DNA from 2 places in the Kocuria sp. KH4 genome. Region 1 is predicted to be linked to the other one. Evidence: riboswitches for the same ligand, from Rfam matches in the RefSeq annotation. Region 1 holds a riboswitch; the other holds the start of a gene.
What was found. A riboswitch is a leader RNA that binds a small molecule or an ion and turns the genes downstream of it on or off. The one in region 1 is predicted to bind S-adenosylmethionine.
Positions count from the first base shown of each region.

Region 2: it holds a riboswitch for S-adenosylmethionine, as region 1 does, so the genes downstream of both, ACWCOM_RS06105 (bifunctional o-acetylhomoserine/o-acetylserine sulfhydrylase) here and ACWCOM_RS11580 (MetQ/NlpA family ABC transporter substrate-binding protein) in region 1, are expected to answer to the same signal.

Region 1 covers NZ_JBSJYX010000014.1:84,348-88,680, reverse strand. The annotation lists gene ACWCOM_RS11595 (solute symporter family protein) at 1-783, shown strand, start outside; gene ACWCOM_RS11590 (GlsB/YeaQ/YmgE family stress response membrane protein) at 1,006-1,275, shown strand; gene dxr (1-deoxy-D-xylulose-5-phosphate reductoisomerase) at 1,388-2,674, shown strand; SAM riboswitch class IV at 2,721-2,837, shown strand; gene ACWCOM_RS11580 (MetQ/NlpA family ABC transporter substrate-binding protein) at 2,929-3,804, shown strand; gene ACWCOM_RS11575 (methionine ABC transporter ATP-binding protein) at 3,801-4,333, shown strand, end outside.
Region 2 covers NZ_JBSJYX010000005.1:180,616-184,948, reverse strand. The annotation lists gene metX (homoserine O-acetyltransferase MetX) at 1-164, opposite strand, end outside; gene ACWCOM_RS06105 (bifunctional o-acetylhomoserine/o-acetylserine sulfhydrylase) at 161-1,549, opposite strand; SAM riboswitch class IV at 1,627-1,742, opposite strand; gene ACWCOM_RS06100 (VOC family protein) at 1,883-2,521, shown strand; gene ACWCOM_RS06095 (CPBP family intramembrane glutamic endopeptidase) at 2,559-3,338, opposite strand; gene ACWCOM_RS06090 (S9 family peptidase) at 3,449-4,333, shown strand, end outside.

The DNA of each region.
Region 1 (4,333 bases):
ACCGTGCCGACCGCCAAGGAGGCCCGCACCTCGGTGGTCTGGGCGATCGGGCTGATCGGCCTGTTCTACCTCTTCACCCTGGTCCTGGGCTTCGGCGCGGCGGCCCTCATCGGCGCCGAGCGGATCCAGTCGGCCCCCGGCGGGGTGAACTCCGCGGCCCCGCTGCTGGCCTTCGAGCTCGGCGGCTCGCTGCTGATGGGCATCATCGCCGCCGTGGCGTTCGCCACGATCCTCGCGGTCGTCGCCGGCCTGGCCATCACGGCCTCGGCCTCCTTCGCCCACGACATCTACACCAGCGTGATCAAGAAGGGCCGGTCCGACCCCCGCCAGGAGCTGCGCGTGGCCAAGACCACCGTGGTGGTCATCGGCATCGTCTCCATCGCCGGCGGCATCGGTGCGCAGGGCCAGAACGTCGCGTTCCTCGTGGCGCTGGCCTTCGCGGTGGCGGCCTCGGCCAACCTGCCGACCATCCTGTACTCCCTGTACTGGCGGCGGTTCACCACCCGCGGCGCGGTCTGGTCCATGTACGGCGGCCTGATCCTCTCGGTGGTCCTGATCGTCTTCTCCCCGGTGATGTCCGGCGCGGAGACCTCGATGATCCCCACGGCGGACTTCGCGTGGTTCCCGCTGCAGAACCCGGGCATCGTGTCCATCCCGGCGTCCTTCCTCCTCGGCTTCATCGGCTCCATGACGGAGCGGCGCCCGGAGGACCCGGTCAAGCAGTCCGAGATGGAGGTGCGCTCGCTCACAGGCATCGGCGCGGAGAAGCCCGTCGCCCACTGACGGCGCCCGCACTCTGACCTGGGACGATCCCGGTCCGCCCGACGCCCCGGCGCCGGGCGGGCCGGGATCGTCCGCTGCGGACGCCGCCCGGATTCGCGATCGACAAAAGACAGGAGCCTGATGGTCCGGTAGGGTGGGGCCAGAAGCCGGCCCAGGGTATTCCTGGGAAACTCGCCGGTTGCTTACAATGAAAGTCCCTCCCGGGACGGATAAGGAGCAATCATGGGAATCATCAGCTGGATCGTTCTCGGTCTCATCGCAGGCGCCCTCGCCAAGCTCATCATGCCGGGCAACCAGGGTGGCGGCATCATCGTCACCATCGTTCTGGGCATCGTCGGCGCCCTCCTCGGAGGCTTCCTCGGCTCGCTGATCGGCATCGGCGACCTCGAGTCCGTGTTCGACATCGGGACGATCATCACCGCCGTCGTGGGAGCGCTCATCGTGCTCTTCATCTGGGGCGCGGTCACCGGCCGCCGGGGCCGCACGCACTGACCCGCAGCCCAACGGAACCCGAGGCCCCGGCCACCGGCAACGGTGACCGGGGCCTCGTGCTGTCCGCACCCGCCGCGCCCGGGCGCCGCTCCGGCCGGGGGATACTGGGGCCATGAGCTCCCCCTCCGCCGCGTCCGGCCCCCGCCCGATCCCCGTCCCCACCCCCGAACTGCGCGCGCTGGCCGCCGCCGGCCCCCGCCGGGTCGTCGTGCTGGGCTCCACGGGGTCGATCGGCACCCAGGCGCTCGACGTCGTGCGGGCCGCCAACGGGCTCGACGGCGGGGCGCCGTTCCGCGTGGTGGCCCTCGCCGCCGGCCGGGGCCGTCTGCCGCTGCTGGCGGAGCAGGCCGTGGAGACCCGCGCCGCCGTGGTCGCCACGAGCGGCGGCGGGGAGGACGCCCGGGAGCTGGCCGTGCGGATCGGCGAGCGCGCCGCGGCCGTCGGCGCGGGGGACTACCGGCCCGAGATCCTGCACGGCCCCGACGCCGCCACGGCGGCCGCGGCGCACCCCGGTGCCGACCTCGTGCTCAACGGCATCACCGGCTCGATCGGTCTCGCCCCCACCCTGGCGGCCCTGCGGGCCGGGCACCGGCTGGCGCTGGCGAACAAGGAGTCGCTGATCGCCGGAGGAGCCCTGGTGAAGGAGGCGGCCGCGGCCTCGGGCCTGCCGGACGCCCTGGTCCCGGTGGACTCCGAGCACTCCGCCCTGGCGCAGGCGCTGCGCGGCGGCAGCGCCGCCGAGGTGGACCGGCTCGTCCTGACGGCCTCGGGCGGTCCGTTCCGCGGCCGCACCCGAGCGCAGCTGGAGGCAGTGACCCCGCGCGAGGCGCTGCGCCACCCCACCTGGGACATGGGCGTGATGGTCACCACGAACTCGGCCTCCATGGTGAACAAGGCCCTGGAGGTGCTCGAGGCGCACCTGCTCTTCGACGTGCCCCTCGAGCGCATCGACGTGGTCGTCCATCCCCAGTCGGTGGTGCACTCCATGGTCCAGTTCGTGGACGGGTCGACGCTGGCCCAGGCCTCGCCGCCGGACATGCGCCTGCCCATCGCCCTCGGCCTCGCCTGGCCGCACCGGGTGCCCGGCGCCGCCGCCGCGTGCGACTGGACGCGGGCGACCGAGTGGACCTTCGAGCCGCTGGACCGCGACGCGTTCCCCGCCGTCGACCTCGTGAAGGCCGCCGGCGAGCGCGGGGGCACCCACCCGGCGGTGTTCAACGCCGCCAACGAGGAGGCGGTGCACGCCTTCCACGACGGGCGGATCCGGTTCCCGGCGATCGTGGACACGGTGGAGGCGGTGCTGGGGGAGCACCAGGACCACGGGGGCCTGGACCTGGAGGCCGTCCTGGAGGCCGAGCGCTGGGCCCGGCGGCGGGCCCAGGAGGTCCTGGCCCGCTGAGCCGGGCCCTCCCCGGCTCCGGGTGCACGTGCTAGTCTGTCGGGCGGATGACGAGTCCCAGCGCGCAGCCCTGGCTAGCTGGGCGGCAACCCTCTCCCGTAGTGGGGTGCCCCAGGTGAACCATCCGGCACCGGCCATCGTGGGCCGGCGGCAAGTACGGTTCGACCGCGGACGCGCCCTCCGGCGCGCCCTCGACCGTGGCCGTCGGGCCCGGTGGGACCTCCCGACATCCTGGATCCACGGAAAGGCACGACATGCGATCGCAGCGCCTCACCCTCCTCGCCCTGACCACCACCCTGGGCCTGACCCTCACCGCCTGCGGCGGCTCCGACCAGGCCGCCGGGCCCTACGACGACGGCGTGATCACGATCGGCACCGACGGCCGCACCCAGGTGCACGAGGCCTTCCTGGAGGAGGCGGAGAAGGCCGGCGTCGAGGTCGAGCTCGTCGAGTTCACCGACTACAACCAGCCCAACGCGGCGCTCACCAGCGGCGACCTGGACATGAACTGGTTCCAGCACGGTGCCTTCCTGGCCGACTACCGCAACAACTCCGGCGAGGACATCGTCCCCATCGGGTCCACCTCCATCTACCCGCTGGGTCTGTACTCGGAGCGCTACGACTCCCTCGACCAGATCCAGGAGGGCGACGAGATCGCGGTGCCCAACGACGCGATCAACCTCGCCCGCGCGCTGCTGCTGCTGCAGTCGGCCGGGCTCGTGGAGTTCACCTCCGACACCACCGCGCCGTCCGAGCTGGACGTCGACACCGAGGCCTCCAAGGTCCGGGTCACCCCCGTCTCGGCCGAGCAGACCGTGCTGTCCCTGAGCTCCACCGCCGGCGCCGTGGTCAACAACACCTTCCTCGCCCGGGCCGACATCGACCCCAACACCGCCCTGTACTCGGACGGCGAGGACAACGAGAACGCCCTGCCCTACGTCAACTTCTTCGCGGCCACCGGCGCCAACAAGGACGACGAGACCCTCCACCAGGTCGCCGACCTCTTCCACACGGACGCCGTGCTGGCGGCGGAGCAGGCCGAGACCAAGGACACCGCCGTGTCCAAGGACGTCCCGCAGGAGGAGCTGATCGAGGTCGTCGACCGGTACGCCGAGGACCTGCAGAAGTGACGGCCCCGGGCGCACCCGACCGGGCCCGCCACCCCGACGGCGACGTCATCGTCCGCTTCCAGGACGTCAGCAAGACCTTCGCCACCGGCCCGGCCAAGGCCCGCCGCGAGGTCGTCGCCGTGGACAAGGTCTCGCTCGAGATCCGCCGCGGGGAGATCTTCGGCGTGATCGGCTACTCGGGGGCCGGCAAGTCCACGCTCGTGCGGCTCATCAACGGCCTGGAGCCGGTGACCGCCGGCTCCCTGGCCGTCGACGGGTTCGAGGTCGCCGGGCGCAAGGAGACCGAGCTGGCGCCCGTCCGGCGGGAGATCGGGATGATCTTCCAGCAGTTCAACCTGTTCACGTCCCGGACCGTGGCCGGCAACGTCGAGTACCCGCTCAAGCGGGCCGGCTGGCCGAAGGACAAGCGGCAGGCGCGGGTCGCCGAGCTGCTGGAGTTCGTGGGCCTGTCCGCGCGCGCCGGCAACTACCCGGAGCAGCTCTCCGGCGGGCAGAAACAGCGCGTGGGCATCGCCCGCGCGCTGGCGAC
Region 2 (4,333 bases), on a different contig from region 1:
GCATTGGAGCCGTCCGGGGCGAGCTCGCCCCAGGTCTCGTAGGCGATCCGCACACCCGGCAGCCGGAAGCCGGACTCCAGCTCCAGGGTGCCGATCTCGGCGTGCCGCGGCACGCCGTCCTCGCGCACGGGCGCGCCGGGGCCGCGCAGCACCGTCACGCTCACTCCTGCCCTCCGGCCGCGGCCGCGGCCGCGAAGCCCTGCTCCAGGTCCGCCAGGATGTCCGTGATGTGCTCCAGCCCCACGGACAGGCGCACGAAGCCGGGCTCCACGCCCGCCGCGAGCTGCTCCTCGGGCAGGAGCTGGCTGTGCGTGGTGGACGCGGGGTGGATGACGAGGGAGCGCACGTCGCCGATGTTGGCCACGTTGGAGTGCAGCGTGAGGGCGTCCACGAACGCCGCCCCGGCCGCCCGGCCGCCCTCGAGGACGAACCCGAGGACGGACCCGGCGCCGCGGGGCGCGTACTTGCGGGCCCGGCCGTGCCACGGCGAGGACTCCAGCCCCGCCCAGCTCACCGAGCGCACGTCCTCGCGCGCCTCCAGCCAGCGGGCCACCTCCCCCGCGTTGGCCACGTGGCGGTCCATGCGCAGCGACAGGGTCTCGATGCCCTGCTCGATGAGGAACGCGTTGAACGGGGAGATCGCCGAGCCGAGGTCGCGCAGCAGCTGCACCCGCGCCTTGAGGATGTAGGAGAGGTTGACCCCGAACGCCCCCTCCGCGCCGAGGGCCTGGGCGTAGACCAGCCCGCCGTAGGACTCGTCGGGCTCGTTGAAGCCGGGGAAGCGCTCCGGGTACCGGCCGAAGTCGAACGCGCCGGAGTCCACGATCACGCCGCCGATCGCGGTGCCGTGCCCGCCGAGGAACTTCGTGGCCGAGTGCACCACGATGTCCGCGCCCCAGCGGAAGGGCTGGACGAGGTACGGGGTCGCCACCGTGTTGTCCACGATGAGCGGCACCTCGTGCTCGTGGGCGATCCCGGAGACCGTCTCGATGTCGAGGACGTCGTTGCGCGGGTTCGGGATGGTCTCGGCGTAGAACGCCTTGGTGTTCGGCCGCACCGCCCGCCGCCAGGCCTCCGGGTCGTCCGGGTCCGTCACGAAGGTGGTCTCGATGCCCAGCTTCGGCAGCGTGTACTTGAGGAGGTTGTACGTGCCGCCGTACAGGCTCGGGCTGGCCACCACGTGGTCGCCCGCCCCGGCGAGGTTGAGCACCGCGAAGGTCGTGGCCGACTGCCCGGCGCTGAGCATCAGGGCGCCCACCCCGCCCTCCAGGGCGTTGATGCGGTTCTCCACGACCTCCGTGGTCGGGTTGCCGATGCGGGTGTAGATGGGCCCCAGCTCCGCGAGCGCGAAGCGGTCCGCGGCGGCCTGGGCGTCCGGGAAGACGAAGGACGTGCTCTGGTGGATGGGCAGGGCCCGGGAGCCGGTGACCGGGTCGGGGCGCTGGCCGGCGTGGATCTGCTGGGTCTCGAACGACCAGCCGGCCGGGTGCTCGGGGGTGGGCAGCGCGGTCGCGGGGCGCTCGGTCGTGGACGCGGTGGACTCGGACATGCCGGAGACTCCTTGCGGGTGTCAGGGGTCCGGTGGCCGACCGTGGCGGTGCTGCCGTGCGACGGCCGGGCACCGAGGACCCGCGCTTGCTCGCTCGCCGGTCGCGAGGAGCCCGGTCTTCACCCAGGGCACCCCACCGCGGGGGAGGGTTGCCGGCCAGCTAGCTGGGGCTTGGACGCTGGCGCTCATGACCTGGACAGCATTCTCCGGATTCGGGTGACACGGCGTCAAGCCGGGGCGCGGCGGGCACCCCGCGCACGGTCCGGACGGACCGGGGCCGCCCCGGCGGGGACCGATTTGGAGACGAAACTCACACGGTGCCACGATGAGCCCATGAGAGTCGACCACGTGTCCTACGCCTGCCGCCCGGAGGGCCTCGCGGCCACCACCGAGCGCATCGCCGACCAGCTCGGGATCGAGCCGGTCAAGGGTGGGGTGCACCCCCGTTTCGGCACCCGCAACATGATCCTCCCCCTCACCAACCACCAGTACGTCGAGGTCGTCGAGGTCCTCGAGCACCCCGCGGCGGAGAAGGCACCGTTCGGCCGGGCCGTGCGCGCCCGCTCCGAGGCCGGCGGCGGCTGGCTGGGCTGGGTCGTGGAGGTCGAGGACCTCGCGCCCTTCGAGCAGCGCCTCGGCCGCCACGCGGTGCCGGGCCACCGGGTGTTCCCGGACGGCCGGTGCCTGGAGTGGCGCCAGATCGGCGTCAAGGGCCTGATCGCCGACCCCCAGCTGCCCTTCATGGTGCACTTCGACTCCGCCCCGGAGATGCACCCGTCCCAGGCCCGGATCACCGACGTGGCCCTCGCGGGGATGTGCATCGCCGGGGCGCCCGAGCGGGTGGCCGAGTGGCTGGGCACCCCCGTGGAGACCGCGCTCGAGGACCTGGAGGTCGAGTGGCGCTATCCCGAGGGCACCCCCGGTCTGCTCTCGGTGTCCTTCGGCACCCCCGACGGGCCCGTCACCATCTGAGGCGCCGGCCGGGGCGGGCCCGCACGGCGGACCCGCCTCAGCCGAGCAGCCGGCCGACGCCCAGGAAGCCCACGGCGTCCAGGAGGAAGTGTGCGACGACGAGGGGCATGACCCGCCCGGTGCGCCGGTAGAGCTCGGCGAAGACCAGGCCCATCACCACGTTGCCCAGGAAGGGCCCGATGCCCTGGTAGAGGTGGTAGCTGCCGCGGAACAGCGCCGTGACCGCCAGCACCACCGGCCAGCGCCAGCCGATGCGGGTGAGCCGGTCGGTGAGGAACGCGACCACCACCACCTCCTCGACCAGGGCGTGGCGCAGCGCGGAGAGCAGCAGCACCGGCACGGTCCACCAGTGGTCGGCCAGCCCGGACGTCGTCACCTCCGCGGTGAGCCCCAGGGCTCGCCCGGCCGCGTAGAGGGCCAGGGTGCCCAGGCCCATCACAAGGAACAGGACGGTGCCCAGCCCGAGGTCCGGGGCCGGCATCCGGGCGTCGAGCCCGATCCGCCGCCGCACCGTGCCCAGCGCGCCCGCGGACCCGGCGAGCAGGTACAGGGCCAGCAGCACCGGGACCAGGTCCAGGCCGATGCCCGTGAGCTGGCGCAGCAGGTCGAGCAGCGGCTGCGGGCTCAGCGGCGGGTTCATCGTCGCCTCCGCCTCCGAGAGCGGGCCGCGGGCGAGCTGCTCGGCCAGGGAAAGCACCGCGTAGAGCGCCGAGGCGCCCAGGGAGACCCCCAGCACCAGGACCACCTGCGTCCACAGGTCGGCGCGGGTGGAGCCGAAGGCCGGCGGTCGCGGGGCGAGGTGCGCGGGGGTGCTCATGCGGCCATTCTGGCACCGCCCGGACGGGACGCCGGGACCGGCCCCGCCCGCCGGCGCCGCACGCCCGCCCGGCGGGCGGCGGGCGGTGCGCCTTCCCTAGGATGGGCACCATGACAGCTCTTCCTCCGCGAATCCGCCGGCAGCCCGCCGAGCGCGCCTTCCACGGCCACGTCTTCTCCGACCCCTACGAGTGGATGCGGGAGAAGGAGTCCCCGGAGGTGCTCGCCCACCTCGGCGCGGAGAACGACTACGCCGAGGCCCGCACGGCCCACCTGGCCGGGCTGCGGGAGTCGATCTTCGGGGAGATCAGGGGCCGCACCCGGGAGACCGACCTGTCGGTGCCGAACCGGCGCGGGGACTGGTGGTACTTCTCCCGCACGGTGGAGGGTGGCGCGCACCAGGTGTTCTGCCGGGTCCCGGCCACGACCACCGGGGACGTCCTCGCGGACTGGACCCCGCCCGTCGTCGAGCCCGGGACCCCCATGGCGGGCGAGCAGGTGCTGCTCGACGCCAACGCGGAGTCCGCGAAGCACGAGTTCTACTCCCTCGGCAGCTTCGACGTCTCCGAGGACGGGGAGCTGCTCGCCTGGGCCGAGGACGTCACCGGCGACGAGCGGTTCACCCTGCGCGTGCGCGACCTCACCACCGGGGCCCTGCTCGCCGACGAGATCCCCGGCACCTTCTACGGGTCCTTCCTCACCCCCGACGCCCGCGCGGTCTACTACACCGTGGTGGACGAGTCCTGGCGGCCCCACCAGCTGCGCCGCCACGTCCTGGGCACCCCGGTGGCCGAGGACGTCGTGGTCCACGAGGAGGCCGACCCGGGCCTGTGGCTGGGCGCGGGGCTGTCCGCGGACCGGCGCTGGATCGTGGTGGAGGCCATGTGCTCGGAGTTCTCCGAGCAGCTGATCCAGCCGGCGGCGGATCCGCAGGCCCCGCTGCAGGTGGTGCTGCCGCGCACCGACCGGGTGCTCTACGAGGCCGAGCCCCTCCTG